Regions from separate parts of the Citrobacter sp. Marseille-Q6884 genome, predicted to be linked through region 2. Evidence: predicted binding sites of a transcription regulator. Region 2 holds the regulator's gene; each other region holds the start of a gene.
What was found. Region 2 encodes CRP, which controls carbon source genes, mostly activating them, when cyclic AMP is high. Its sites were predicted from a motif close to ATGTGANNNNNNTCACAT; they were not measured.

Region 1: a site for CRP is predicted at 873-890, ahead of adhE (bifunctional acetaldehyde-CoA/alcohol dehydrogenase). Genes of this name have one in related genera too.
Region 3: a site for CRP is predicted at 3,036-3,053, ahead of bhsA (multiple stress resistance protein BhsA). Genes of this name have one in related genera too.

Annotation. Positions count from the first base shown of each region.
Region 1 covers NZ_CAMDRE010000002.1:1,072,105-1,076,872, reverse strand. The annotation lists gene ychE (YchE family NAAT transporter) at 1-624, opposite strand, end outside; gene adhE (bifunctional acetaldehyde-CoA/alcohol dehydrogenase) at 1,113-3,791, shown strand; gene tdk (thymidine kinase) at 4,011-4,628, opposite strand.
Region 2 covers NZ_CAMDRE010000001.1:775,013-779,780, forward strand. The annotation lists gene N7268_RS03790 (phosphoribulokinase) at 1-739, shown strand, start outside; gene N7268_RS03795 (OsmC family protein) at 786-1,190, opposite strand; gene crp (cAMP-activated global transcriptional regulator CRP) at 1,499-2,131, shown strand; gene N7268_RS03805 (YccS/YhfK family putative transporter) at 2,183-4,270, shown strand; gene N7268_RS03810 (aspartate aminotransferase family protein) at 4,320-4,768, opposite strand, start outside.
Region 3 covers NZ_CAMDRE010000001.1:3,152,052-3,156,819, reverse strand. The annotation lists gene mfd (transcription-repair coupling factor) at 1-1,476, shown strand, start outside; gene N7268_RS14975 (L,D-transpeptidase family protein) at 1,657-2,622, shown strand; gene bhsA (multiple stress resistance protein BhsA) at 2,710-2,967, opposite strand; gene comR (TetR family copper-responsive transcriptional repressor ComR) at 3,209-3,847, shown strand; gene N7268_RS14960 (TonB-dependent siderophore receptor) at 4,097-4,768, shown strand, end outside.

The DNA.
Region 1 (4,768 bases), on a different contig from region 2:
GGATTTGATCCCGGTAACAATGAATTCGATACCTAATGCCATCAGCAATAACCCCATAATACGCGTAATGACGTTGATACCGGTTTGCCCCAACAGACGAACCAACCAGGGCGCCATGCGAAACAGCCCCCAACAACATAAGGCAAACAGCGCAATCGCAACAAAGAAACCGAACAGGTTTATCGCACTGTGATAGCGCGTTCCCCAGACGATAGTCGAACTGATCGCCCCTGGCCCCGCCATCAGCGGTAATGCCAGCGGAACAACACCAATACTTTCACGTATGGCAGTTTCTGATTTTTCCTGTTTGTTCTGCTTATCTTCCCCAAGTTTTCCGCTGATCATCGACATCGCAATCGTCACCACCAGAATACCGCCGGCAATACGGAATGAATCGATTGAGATACCAAAGAGTTGCAGAATACCGTCACCAAGGAACAATGATGTCCACAAAATGATCGCGACTGACAGGTTGGCTGTAAGGTTTGTTTTATTGCGCGCCGCAGCCGTTTGGTAGCTGGTCATGCTAATAAAGACGGGGATGATCCCCACCGGGTTGACTAATGCAAATAACCCAATGAAAAACTTAAAATAAACAGGAAAATCAAATAGCGTTTGGATCACGGTTAGCTCCGAAGCGTTAGCCGGATAAAAATGAGTCATAAAAAGTGATTAAAACCGCGCTGAAGATACGCCTTTTGGCAGCATAGTTCACCTTCTATCTGCATATATGTGTATAAACTCTCTACCCTTTCTCGGTGTTATCAATATGTATTAAATATGCTAATGTTATCCTTATTCACCACCTCAATTTATTAACACTTACCAATAAACGCTAAAAGGGCCTGCTGAAAGGTGTCAGCTTTGCGTAAATTTGATCTGGATCACGCAATTACTACTCAGAAGTGAGTAATCTTGCTTACGCCACCTGGAAGTAACGCGTTAGAGTTAACTGGCGCTAGCGTATAAGCTCTTTTAGTAAATCAAAGTAAAGTGGGCGTTAATTAACCGTTTGATTTTCAAAACGTTATACAAATTTTCGTCGATCTGTCTATACTCTCGTATCGAGCAGATGATTTACTAAAAAAGTTTAACATTATCAGGAGAGCATTATGGCTGTTACTAATGTCGCTGAACTTAACGCACTCGTAGAGCGCGTAAAAAAAGCCCAGCGTGAATATGCCAGTTTCACTCAAGAACAAGTCGACAAAATCTTCCGCGCCGCCGCTCTGGCTGCCGCAGATGCTCGAATTCCTCTCGCAAAAATGGCTGTTGCCGAATCCGGCATGGGTATTGTTGAAGATAAAGTGATCAAAAACCACTTTGCTTCTGAATACATCTATAACGCGTATAAAGATGAAAAAACCTGTGGTGTCTTAGCTGAAGACCACACTTTCGGTACCATCACCATCGCTGAACCGATTGGTATTATTTGTGGTATCGTCCCGACGACCAACCCGACGTCAACTGCTATATTTAAGTCACTGATTAGCCTGAAGACGCGTAACGCCATCATCTTCTCTCCACATCCGCGTGCTAAAGATGCAACCAACAAAGCGGCTGACATCGTTCTGCAAGCTGCTATCGCTGCTGGTGCACCGAAAGACCTGATTGGCTGGATCGATCAACCTTCCGTTGAACTGTCCAACGCGCTGATGCATCACCCGGACATCAACCTGATCCTTGCGACCGGTGGTCCAGGTATGGTTAAAGCAGCATACAGCTCCGGTAAACCAGCAATCGGCGTAGGCGCAGGTAACACTCCAGTTGTTATCGACGAAACGGCTGATATTAAACGTGCTGTTGCATCCGTACTGATGTCTAAAACCTTCGATAACGGCGTAATCTGTGCTTCTGAGCAGTCTGTTGTTGTGGTTGATTCCGTGTATGACGCCGTTCGCGAACGTTTCGCTAGCCACGGCGGCTACATGCTGCAAGGTAAAGAGCTGAAAGCCGTTCAGGATATCATCCTGAAAAATGGTGCACTGAACGCAGCAATCGTCGGTCAGCCGGCATACAAAATCGCTGAACTGGCAGGCTTCTCCGTACCGACTAACACCAAGATTCTGATTGGTGAAGTTAAAGTGGTTGACGAAAGCGAGCCGTTTGCACACGAAAAACTGTCTCCGACTCTGGCAATGTATCGTGCTAAAGATTTCGAAGACGCTGTGCAGAAAGCTGAAAAACTGGTTGCTATGGGCGGTATCGGTCACACCTCTTGCCTGTACACCGACCAGGACAACCAGCCAGAGCGCGTCGCTTACTTCGGTCAAATGATGAAAACTGCGCGTATCCTGATCAACACCCCGGCATCTCAGGGTGGTATCGGTGACCTGTACAACTTTAAACTCGCACCTTCCCTGACTCTGGGTTGTGGTTCCTGGGGTGGTAACTCCATCTCTGAAAACGTTGGTCCTAAGCACCTGATCAACAAGAAAACCGTTGCTAAGCGAGCTGAAAACATGTTGTGGCACAAACTTCCGAAATCTATCTACTTCCGTCGTGGCTCACTGCCAATCGCACTGGATGAAGTGATTACCGATGGTCACAAACGTGCTCTGATCGTGACCGACCGCTTCCTGTTTAACAACGGTTATGCTGACCAGATCACCTCTGTTCTGAAAGCCGCTGGCGTTGAAACTGAAGTGTTCTTTGAAGTTGAAGCTGACCCGACTCTGAGCGTTGTTCGCAAAGGTGCTGAGCTGGCTAACTCCTTCAAACCAGACGTTATCATCGCACTGGGTGGTGGTTCCCCGATGGACGCCGCGAAAATCATGTGGGTAATGTACGAACACCCGGAAACCCACTTCGAAGAACTGGCGCTGCGCTTTATGGACATCCGTAAACGTATCTACAAGTTCCCGAAAATGGGCGTGAAAGCGAAAATGATCGCTGTCACCACGACTTCCGGTACCGGTTCTGAAGTCACTCCGTTCGCCGTTGTTACCGACGATGCAACTGGTCAGAAATATCCGCTGGCAGACTACGCACTGACTCCAGATATGGCGATTGTTGATGCTAACCTGGTCATGGACATGCCGAAGTCACTGTGTGCTTTCGGTGGTCTGGATGCGGTGACTCACGCTCTGGAAGCTTACGTTTCTGTACTGGCATCTGAATTCTCTGACGGCCAGGCGCTGCAAGCGCTGAAACTGCTGAAAGAAAACCTGCCAGCGTCCTACCGTGAAGGTTCTAAGAACCCGGTAGCGCGTGAGCGTGTTCACAGTGCAGCGACCATCGCGGGTATCGCGTTCGCTAACGCCTTCCTAGGTGTATGTCACTCAATGGCGCACAAACTGGGTTCACAGTTCCACATTCCTCACGGTCTGGCGAACGCCCTGCTGATCAGCAACGTTATTCGTTATAACGCGAACGACAACCCGACCAAACAGACTGCATTTAGCCAGTACGACCGTCCGCAGGCACGTCGTCGCTACGCTGAAATCGCAGATCATCTGGGTCTGAGCGCACCGGGCGACCGTACTGCGGCTAAAATCCAGAAACTGCTGGCATGGCTGGAAGAAATCAAAGCTGAACTGGGTATTCCTAAGTCTATCCGTGAAGCTGGCGTTCAGGAAGCTGACTTCCTGGCACACGTTGACAAACTGTCTGAAGACGCGTTTGACGACCAGTGTACCGGTGCTAACCCGCGTTACCCACTGATCTCCGAACTGAAGCAAATCCTGCTGGATACCTTCTACGGACGTGAGTATAACGAAGGTGAAACTGCCGCGAAAACTGAAACTGCTGCAGCGCCAAAAGCTGAGAAAAAAGCGAAGAAATCCGCTTAATTCAGTCGAATAAGTTCTCGCATCACAAAACGGCCCTTTGGGGCCGTTTTTTTTCGCCTTGAGCTATATAAACTCAGGACACACCGAGACCTGCCAGAGCCGATGAATGGCCCTGCAGAACTCCGTAGAGAGAAGAGACGAGAATGATGTCAGAAGAAGCGACAGAGCAGGGCTCTGCGCCCTACTCTGCGTGTATTAGCGTATCCGGGAAGGGAGGGATTAATCGTGGCTGTGACGTTCCTGAATAGCCGTCAGAGAGCCTTCGGACTGCGCCTCTTTATAGTGCTTACGACAGACCGATACATAACGCTCATTCCCGCCTATAACCACCTGTTCACCTTCGTTATAAGGTCGTCCGGCCTGATCAAGACGTAATACCATGCTGGCTTTACGGCCACAGAAACATATGGTCTTTAATTCAACCAGCTTATCTGACCAGGCAAGCAGGTATTCGCTGCCGCCAAATAACTCTCCACGAAAGTCGGTACGTAAGCCATAGCACAACACCGGAATATCCAGCTGATCGACAACCTCGGATAATTCATAAACCTGTTGCCGCGTCAAAAACTGAGACTCATCCACCAGCACACAATGTATTCTTTGCTGGGCATTCTCCGCACGAATCTCCTCGAACAATGATGAATTTTGGTTAAACAATTTTGCAGGTGACGACAGTCCTATACGTGAACTTACTTTTCCTGCACCAAAGCGGTCGTCAATTTCCGCCGTATATACAACGGCACGCATCCCACGTTCCTGATAATTGTACGAAGATTGCAGCAATGCAGTTGACTTACCCGCATTCATTGCAGAATAGTAAAAATATAGCTGTGCCATTGACCGAGGCCCTCACCTGGGTAAATAAATATGGGCAGGATTGTATCATAATTCACAAACATGTCGGGGTGGCGTTGCTACCCAGCATGTATAAAAGACTGAGCAAACATCATCCATAGCCCCTATATAATGTGAGTGAC
Region 2 (4,768 bases):
TCACCGCTATACCCGTCCTGAAATGGACATGGCGATCCGCAAAGCGCGCGACGCCGGGCGACATATCAGCTATTTCGGCCCAGAAGCCAATGATTTCAGCTTGCTGGAACAGACGTTCATTGAGTACGGCCAGACAGGCAAAGGTCAGTCCCGTAAGTATCTACACACCTACGATGAAGCCGTTCCGTGGAATCAGGTTCCAGGTACCTTTACGCCCTGGCAAGCGCTTCCTGAACCAACGGACATCCTGTTCTACGAAGGACTGCACGGTGGCGTCGTCACCCCCCAGCAAAACGTGGCCAGGCATGTCGATCTGCTGGTTGGCGTCGTCCCTATCGTCAACCTGGAATGGATCCAAAAACTGACTCGTGATACCAGCGAGCGCGGACATTCGCGCGAAGCGGTCATGGACTCGGTCGTTCGTTCAATGGACGATTACATCAATTACATCACCCCACAGTTTTCCCGTACGCATATAAACTTCCAGCGCGTTCCGACTGTTGATACCTCCAATCCCTTTGCTGCCAAGAGCATTCCGTCACTGGATGAAAGCTTTGTGGTGATTCATTTTCGTAATCTGGAAGGGATTGATTTCCCCTGGCTGCTGGCGATGCTGCAGGGTTCATTCATTTCCCATATCAATACGTTAGTGGTGCCGGGCGGTAAAATGGGATTAGCGATGGAATTGATCATGCTGCCGCTGGTGCAACGGCTGATGGAAGGGAAAAAGATCCAGTAAACGGTGAGAAATGCCCGATGGCAGTATGCTTATCGGGCACTCTGTATTACGCCGCAATCACTTCATAGGAATGGGTGATGTTCACCGCTTTTTCCAGCATCAGCGCGACGGAGCAATATTTCTCCGCAGAAAGGTCAACGGCACGAGACACAGAAGCGTCTTTCAGATCATTGCCCGTGACGATGAAATGCAGATTGATATGAGTGAACAGACGCGGCGCCTCTTCACGGCGCTCAGAGGTGAGCTTCACTTCGCAGTTGGTCACGTCCTGGCGGCCTTTTTGCAGGATCGACACTACATCAATCGCGCTACACCCACCCGCAGCCATTAATACCATTTCCATCGGGCTCGGCGCTTTATCACCGGAGTTACCGTCCATCAAAATTTGGTGGCCTGAGGCGGACTCACCGAGGAAGGTTAACCCCTCAACCCACTTTACACGCGCTTGCATATTTCGTAACTCCAATGTTTCAATTTTCCTGACAGATTACGCGCACATAACAATTCTCGCAACGGAAGGCGACCTGCGTCATGCTGAAGCGAGACACCAGGAGACACACGGCGAAAGCTATGCTAAAACAGTCAGGATGCTACAGTAATACATAGACGTACTGCATGTATGCAGAGGACATCACATTACAGGCTGCAGCATTCTTTTTAGCAGCCCCCTTCCCAGGTAGCGGGAAGCACATTTTGGCAACCCAGAGGCAGCGTCGTTTTCTGGCTCTGGAGACAGCTTATAACAGAGGATAACCGCGCATGGTGCTTGGCAAACCGCAAACAGACCCGACTCTCGAATGGTTCTTGTCTCATTGCCATATTCATAAGTACCCATCGAAGAGCACGCTGATTCACCAGGGTGAAAAAGCGGAAACGTTGTATTACATCGTTAAAGGCTCAGTGGCAGTACTGATTAAAGATGAAGAAGGAAAGGAAATGATCCTCTCTTATCTGAATCAGGGCGATTTTATTGGTGAACTGGGCCTGTTTGAAGAAGGCCAGGAACGTAGTGCCTGGGTTCGCGCTAAAACCGCATGTGAAGTCGCTGAAATTTCATACAAAAAATTTCGCCAATTAATCCAGGTGAACCCGGATATTCTGATGCGCCTGTCATCTCAGATGGCTCGTCGTCTGCAAGTCACGTCCGAAAAAGTGGGCAACCTTGCCTTCCTGGACGTTACCGGTCGTATCGCTCAGACGCTGTTGAATCTGGCGAAACAACCTGATGCGATGACCCACCCGGACGGTATGCAGATCAAAATCACCCGTCAGGAAATTGGCCAGATTGTAGGTTGTTCCCGTGAAACCGTTGGTCGCATCCTGAAGATGCTGGAAGATCAGAATCTGATCTCCGCGCACGGTAAGACCATCGTCGTCTACGGCACGCGTTAATCCCATCGTAATGGCGCGTTACCACGTAATGCGCCATTTTTGTTTACACCGATGTGGCGAAGACTGATCTATCACCCCGAAATCAACTACGCACTACGACAAACACTGGTGCTGTGTTTACCTGTGGCTGTCGGTCTTATCATTGGTCAGCTTCATCTGGGGCTCCTCTTTTCCCTCGTCCCCGCCTGTTGCAACATTGCCGGTCTTGATACACCGCATAAGCGTTTTTTCAAACGCCTGATTATTGGCGCATCGCTGTTTGCTGGCTGCAGTTTGGTCATGCAATTGCTGCTGGCGCAGGAAATTCCGCTACCGCTAATCCTTACCGGCCTGACGCTCATTCTCGGCGTTACCGCAGAATTAAGTCCGCTGCATGCGCGACTGTTGCCGGCCTCGCTGATTGCCGCGATTTTCACGCTGAGTCTGGCAGGAAACATGCCCGTCTGGGAGCCCTTGCTCATCTATGCGCTGGGTACATTGTGGTACGGCCTGTTCAATTGGTTCTGGTTTTGGTTGTGGCGTGAGCAACCGCTGCGTGAATCCCTCAGCCTGCTGTACCGGGAACTGGCCGATTACTGTGAAGCAAAATACAGTCTGCTGACCCAGCACATTGATCCTGAAAAAGCCCTGCCCCCGTTGCTGGTCCGTCAACAGAAAGCGGTGGATCTCATTACCCAGTGCTATCAGCAAATGCACATGCTTTCAGCGCACCATAACAACGAATACAAACGTCTGCTGCGGGCTTTTCAGGAAGCGCTGGATTTGCAGGAGCATATCTCAGTCAGTCTTCACCAGCCGGAAGAGGTACAAAAACTGGTCGAGCGCAGCCATGCGGAACAGGTGATTCGCTGGAATGCGCGAACCGTCGCCGCTCGCCTTCGCGTGCTGGCTGATGACATTTTGTATCACCGCTTGCCGACGCGTTTCTCAATGGAGAAGCAGATCGGTACGCTGGAGAAAATCGCCAGGCAGCACCCGGATAACCCAGTCGGGCAATTTTGCTACTGGCACTTTAGCCGGATTGCGCGCGTACTGCGTACCCAGCGCCCGCTGTATGCCCGGGACTTAATGGCTGACAAACAACGCCGGTTGCCGTTGCTCCCGGCGCTGAAAAACTATCTGTCATTGAAATCTCCCGCGCTACGCAATGCCGGGCGCATCAGCGTCATGTTGAGCATCGCCAGCCTGATGGGAAGCGCCTTACATCTGCCAAAACCTTACTGGATACTGATGACCGTCCTGTTTGTGACACAGAACGGCTACGGCGCAACCCGGGTGCGTATTCTGCACCGTTCAGTGGGAACGCTGGTTGGACTGGTCATTGCCGGGGTCACATTGCACTTCCATATCCCTGAAGGGTTCACGCTGGCGGCCATGCTGCTTATCACGCTGGTCAGCTATCTGATCATCCGCAAAAACTACGGCTGGGCTACGGTGGGCTTTACGGTTACGGCGGTGTATACCCTGCAGCTGCTGACGCTGAATGGGGAACAATTTATCATCCCGCGGTTTATCGATACGGTGATGGGCTGTTTGATCGCCTTTGGCGGTACGCTCTGGCTGTGGCCGCAATGGCAGAGCGGCCTGCTGCGTAAGAATGCCCATGATGCGCTGGAAGCCGATCAGGAAGCCATCCGTCTCATCCTCAGCGACAATCCGCAGGCCACGCCGCTCGCGTATCAGCGCATGCGGGTCAATCAGGCACACAACACGTTATTTAACTCTCTGAACCAGGCCATGCAGGAGCCAGGGTTTAACTCGCACTATCTGGCAGATATGAAACTGTGGGTCACGCACAGTCAGTTTATCGTCGAGCACATTAACGCGATGACCACGCTGGCGAGAGAGCACACGGTGCTGACGCCGGATCTGGCGCAAAGGTATCTGGAATCCTGCGAAATCGCCCTCCAGCGCTGTCAACAACGGCTGGAATATGACGGGCCGGGAAGCTCCGGCGATGTGAACATTCTCGAGTCGCCGGAAATGCTCTCCCACGGACTGTTAAGCACCCTGGAGCAGCATCTGCAACGCATCATTGGTCACCTGAACACCATGCACACCATTTCTTCCGTTGCATGGCGCCAGCGACCGCACCACGGTATCTGGCTTAGCCGACGGCTGCGGGACATCAAGAGTTAGCGCTGTTTGCCGGATCACAGCACAAGCGCCTGATCCGGCAATCAGACAATCATCCCACCACTTTTCCTACCGCCTGGGCGAAACGCTGCATGCCTTCATGAATATCGGCGTCCTCCACCACCAGCGACGGAGCGAAGCGCATCACATCCGGCCCTGCGTTCAGCACCATGACGCCTTCGTGCGCGGCAGCGTAAAGGAAATCACGTGCCCGACCTTTGTACTGTGGCTTCAACTCCGCGCCAATCAGCAGCCCCATGCCGCGAATATCGCTGAAAATATCAAACCGCTCATCAATCTGCTGCAAATGCTGGACAAATGTCTGGCGTCTGGCCTGAATACCTTCCAGCACCTCTGGCGTATTGATGATGTCGAATGCCGCTCCCGCAACCGCGCAAGCCAAAGGGTTACCGCCATAAGTGGAACCATGCGAACCAACGTGGAATGCAGAAGCAATCTCCTGCGTGGTCAACATGGCACTCACCGGGAAACCACCGCCGA
Region 3 (4,768 bases), 2.4 Mb from region 2:
ACCACCCTGCTCGCTCAGCAGCACTTCGACAACTTCCGTGACCGCTTTGCCAACTGGCCAGTGCGCATTGAGATGCTTTCCCGTTTTCGCAGCGCCAAAGAGCAGACGCAAATTCTGGAGCAGGTTGCTGAAGGGAAAATCGATATTCTCATCGGCACGCACAAACTGCTGCAAAGCGATGTGAAGCTCAAAGATTTGGGTCTGCTGATCGTCGATGAAGAACACCGGTTTGGCGTACGTCATAAAGAGCGTATTAAAGCAATGCGAGCTGACGTCGATATTCTGACCCTGACCGCAACGCCGATTCCACGTACGCTCAATATGGCAATGAGCGGCATGCGCGATCTGTCAATCATCGCTACCCCGCCTGCCCGCCGTCTGGCGGTCAAAACGTTTGTCCGCGAATATGACAATCTGGTGGTACGTGAGGCGATTCTGCGTGAGGTACTGCGCGGCGGCCAGGTCTATTATCTGTTCAACGATGTTGAAAACATTCATAAAACCGCCGACCGACTGGCGGAACTGGTGCCGGAAGCGCGTATTGCCATCGGCCACGGGCAAATGCGTGAGCGCGAACTGGAACGGGTGATGAACGATTTCCACCACCAGCGCTTTAACGTACTGGTGTGCACCACGATAATTGAAACCGGGATCGATATCCCGACCGCTAACACCATTATCATTGAACGTGCAGACCACTTTGGCCTGGCGCAGTTGCATCAGTTGCGTGGGCGCGTCGGACGCTCGCATCACCAGGCCTATGCCTGGCTGTTGACGCCGCATCCCAAAGCCATGACCACCGACGCGCAGAAACGCCTCGAAGCCATTGCATCGCTGGAAGACCTGGGCGCAGGATTTGCCCTGGCAACCCATGACCTCGAAATTCGTGGCGCGGGGGAACTGCTGGGAGAAGATCAGAGCGGCTCCATGGAAACCATCGGTTTCTCGTTGTATATGGAGCTCCTGGAAAACGCGGTTGATGCGCTCAAAGCGGGGCGTGAACCGTCGCTGGAAGATCTCACCAGTCAACAAACCGAAGTTGAACTGCGGATGCCGTCATTGTTACCTGACAACTACATTCCGGATGTTAATACGCGCCTGTCGTTCTATAAACGCATCGCCAGCGCGAAGAATGAAAATGAGCTGGAGGAAATTAAGGTCGAGCTGATAGACCGTTTTGGTCTGCTCCCCGACCCGGCCCGTACATTGCTGGACATTGCCCGTTTACGCCAGCAGGCGCAAAAACTGGGCATCAGGAAACTTGAAGGCAATGAAAAAGGTGGCACGATTGAATTTGCAGAGAAAAACCACGTCAACCCGGTCTGGCTGATTGGTTTACTGCAAAAGCAACCGCAGCATTTCCGCCTCGACGGTCCAACGCGGCTGAAGTTCATGCAGGATCTGGCTGAGCGTAAAACACGTATCGACTGGGTGCGTCAGTTTATGCGCCAGCTCGAAGAAAACGCGGTGGCCTAGAGCCGGATGCCGGGTTATGGTGCAACGCCTTACCCGGCATACTCAGCTGTTAATGTCAGGCTCGCCCACCTTTCCTGTTGAAATTTACAACACTTTGCACTTCCCCTGCACTTCAAAACACATCAACCCTTCATAATGCCCAATTGATTAGTTTTTATAATAACCTTTTGATTTGTGGTGATAATGACAAATACGCGACTCTCTCGCTGGCTCTCGTTTTTTACGCTTGCCGCGACCCTGGCGCTGGCACTTCCTGCGCAGGCAAATACCTGGCCGTTGCCTCCTCCCGGAAGCAAGGTCGTGGGTAAAAACACGGTTCACGTTGTCGAAAACAACGGGGGCTCACTGGAAGCGATTGCGAAAAAATACAACGTGGGATTTTTGGCGCTGCTTCAGGCTAATCCCGGCGTCGATCCTTTCGTACCGCGCGCGGGTAGCGTGTTGACGATTCCGCTACAAACGCTGCTACCAGACGCGCCGCGCGAAGGGATTGTGATTAACCTCGCCGAATTGCGTCTTTATTACTACCATCCGGGTAAAAATTCGGTGACCGTCTATCCCATTGGGATCGGCCAGTTAGGTGGTGACACCCTGACACCGACCATGGTGACCACCATTTCAGACAAACGCGCCAATCCTACCTGGACGCCAACCGCGAACATCCGTGCTCGTTATAAAGCACAGGGTATAGACCTCCCTGCCGTTGTGCCTGCCGGACCGGATAACCCGATGGGCCATCACGCTATTCGCCTGGCAGCTTACGGCGGCGTCTATTTGTTGCACGGTACCAACGCCGATTTTGGCATTGGTATGCGTGTCAGTTCAGGCTGTATTCGCCTGCGTGATGGTGATATTGAAACCTTGTTCCGTCAGGTCACGCCAGGAACCAAAGTCAATATTATCAACACCCCGATCAAAGCATCTGTGGAACCTGACGGTGTGCGTCTGGTTGAAGTTCACCAGCCACTATCAGAAAAAATTAATGATGACCCGCAGCTGCTGCCAATCGTGCTGAACGCGTCAATGCAGAACTTCAAAAATGCAGCGCAAACGGATACCGAGGTAATGGAACACGCAATGGAACTGCGCTCTGGAATGCCCGTAGACGTGACTCGTCATCAGGACGTCACTCAGCAAACACTGTAAATTTAACCGATAAAAAAGCCCCGCTGAATGTTGTTATTCAGCGGGGCTTTTTATTTAACTCGCAGTGGCATTGCGATGGGTTAAAACTTATTTGTAGATAACAGCCGTTCCGTGAAGGGTGTTAGGACCGGTAACGGAAGTAATGCGGAATGATTTCGCACCCATCTCATCAGCTTTCTGCGCCAGTTGATCTTCCAGAGAACCTAAGTTGGTCCCAGCATTAGCAGAAATAATACCGACTTTCTGTTGGCCTGCAGGTGTTGCCTGAACTTCAACAGCTGCAAAGCTGGCGAATGAAAGAGAGCTCAGGACGGTAGCAAGAAGGAGCGTTTTTACGTTTTTCATAATGGTAACCTTTGGCAGATGAATGTATGTCGCAAGCATTAACTTAACGATCGATAGGTAAATCATAGATGTGATCTGCGTCACACGTCAACATTTTTTATAATGATCGTTATATAAAATGCAAAGGCCTTATTTTTCATATCAATAGCAACCAATTATTTTTATCGTGAATCCGCTGGAGAGTGAGGGTAAATATTTTTATAATGGTTGTTCAATAAACCCAACCAGGTACAACGGCATCATGACAACTGAAACGACAGGTTGTGCAAAAAAAAGCCGTGGCCGACCGAAAGTGTTCGACAGGGAAGCCGCGCTTGATAAGGCCATGACACTCTTCTGGCAGCACGGGTACGAAGCGACATCGCTTTCCGACCTTGTGGAAGCAACCGGAGCTAAAGCCCCCACGCTCTATGCGGAATTTACCAATAAAGAAGGATTATTTCGCGCCGTGCTGGACCGCTACATCAGCCGATTCGCGGCAAAACACGAAGCGCAGTTGTTTTGTGAAGAGAAAAGTCTTGAATCCGCACTGGAGGACTATTTCACGGCAATCGCAACCTGTTTCACCAGCGAGGACACCCCGGCAGGATGTTTTATGATTAACACCTCCGCGACGCTTGCCGCCTCCTCCCGCGAAATTGCGCATACAGTTAAATCCCGGCACGCCATGCAAGAGCAGACGCTTGCTCAGTTTCTTCACCAACGGCAGGAACATGGCGAAATTCCAGCGCACTGTGATGCACAAAAGCTGGCTGAATTCCTGAACTGTATATTACAAGGGATGTCGATTAGCGCCCGCGAAGGCGCATCGTTCGAAAAACTGATGCAGATAACCCGTACAACCTTACGGCTGTGGCCAGAACTGCTTAAAGATTCCTGATTTCCCCCTCCGCACACTTTGATGATATCACCGGGAGTTGATGACGCCCCCGGTGAATTTCACACACCATTACCCCTACATTTCTCATTACTTTCATGGATTTAAGGCATTGTTTTTGTAAAAAGCATTGATAATGCCAATTATTATCAGCAATATTCGCATTTGTTTTAACATCCGTTTCACAATGTAACCTTCGGTTTCCAGACCGCGATAACAAAAACAGACCGACTTTTTTGAAAAGGAATACCAATGAATAAGCGTCTTTGGGTGCTCAATCCTCTCTTATTGTCTTTAACCCTACCGGCAATGGCGGCTGAGGAAGAAGATCTCATCGTCAGTGCCAACCGTAGCCAGCGGACCGTTGCGGAAATGGCGCAAACGACCTGGGTTATCGAAGGAAGTGAGATTGAGCAGCAAGTACAGGGCGGTAAAGAGTTTAAGGATGTCCTCGCTCAGTTGATCCCCGGCATCGATGTCAGTAGCCAGGGACGGACAAACTACGGCATGAACATGCGCGGTCGCGCCATCGTTGTGCTGATTGACGGTGTCCGTCTGAACTCTTCCCGCACCGACAGTCGCCAGCTTGATTCCATTGACCCTTTTAATATTGCTCACATCGAAGTTATTTCGGGTGCGACATCGCTTTATGGCGGCGGTAGTACCGGTGGGTTGATCAATATCGTTACCAAAAAAGGCCAGCCTGAGCGTGAAGTTGAGCTTGAACTGGGCAGTAAAAGCGGGTTCAACAACAGTAACGACCATGACGAACGCGTTGCCGCCGCGGTCAGTGGCGGGACTGACCGCGCTTCCGGGCGCATGTCCGTGGCTTATCAACGGTTTGGCGGCTGGTATGACGGCAACAACGACGCCTTACTGCTGGATAATACTCAAACCGGTCTGCAGCATTCCGACCGCCTGGAT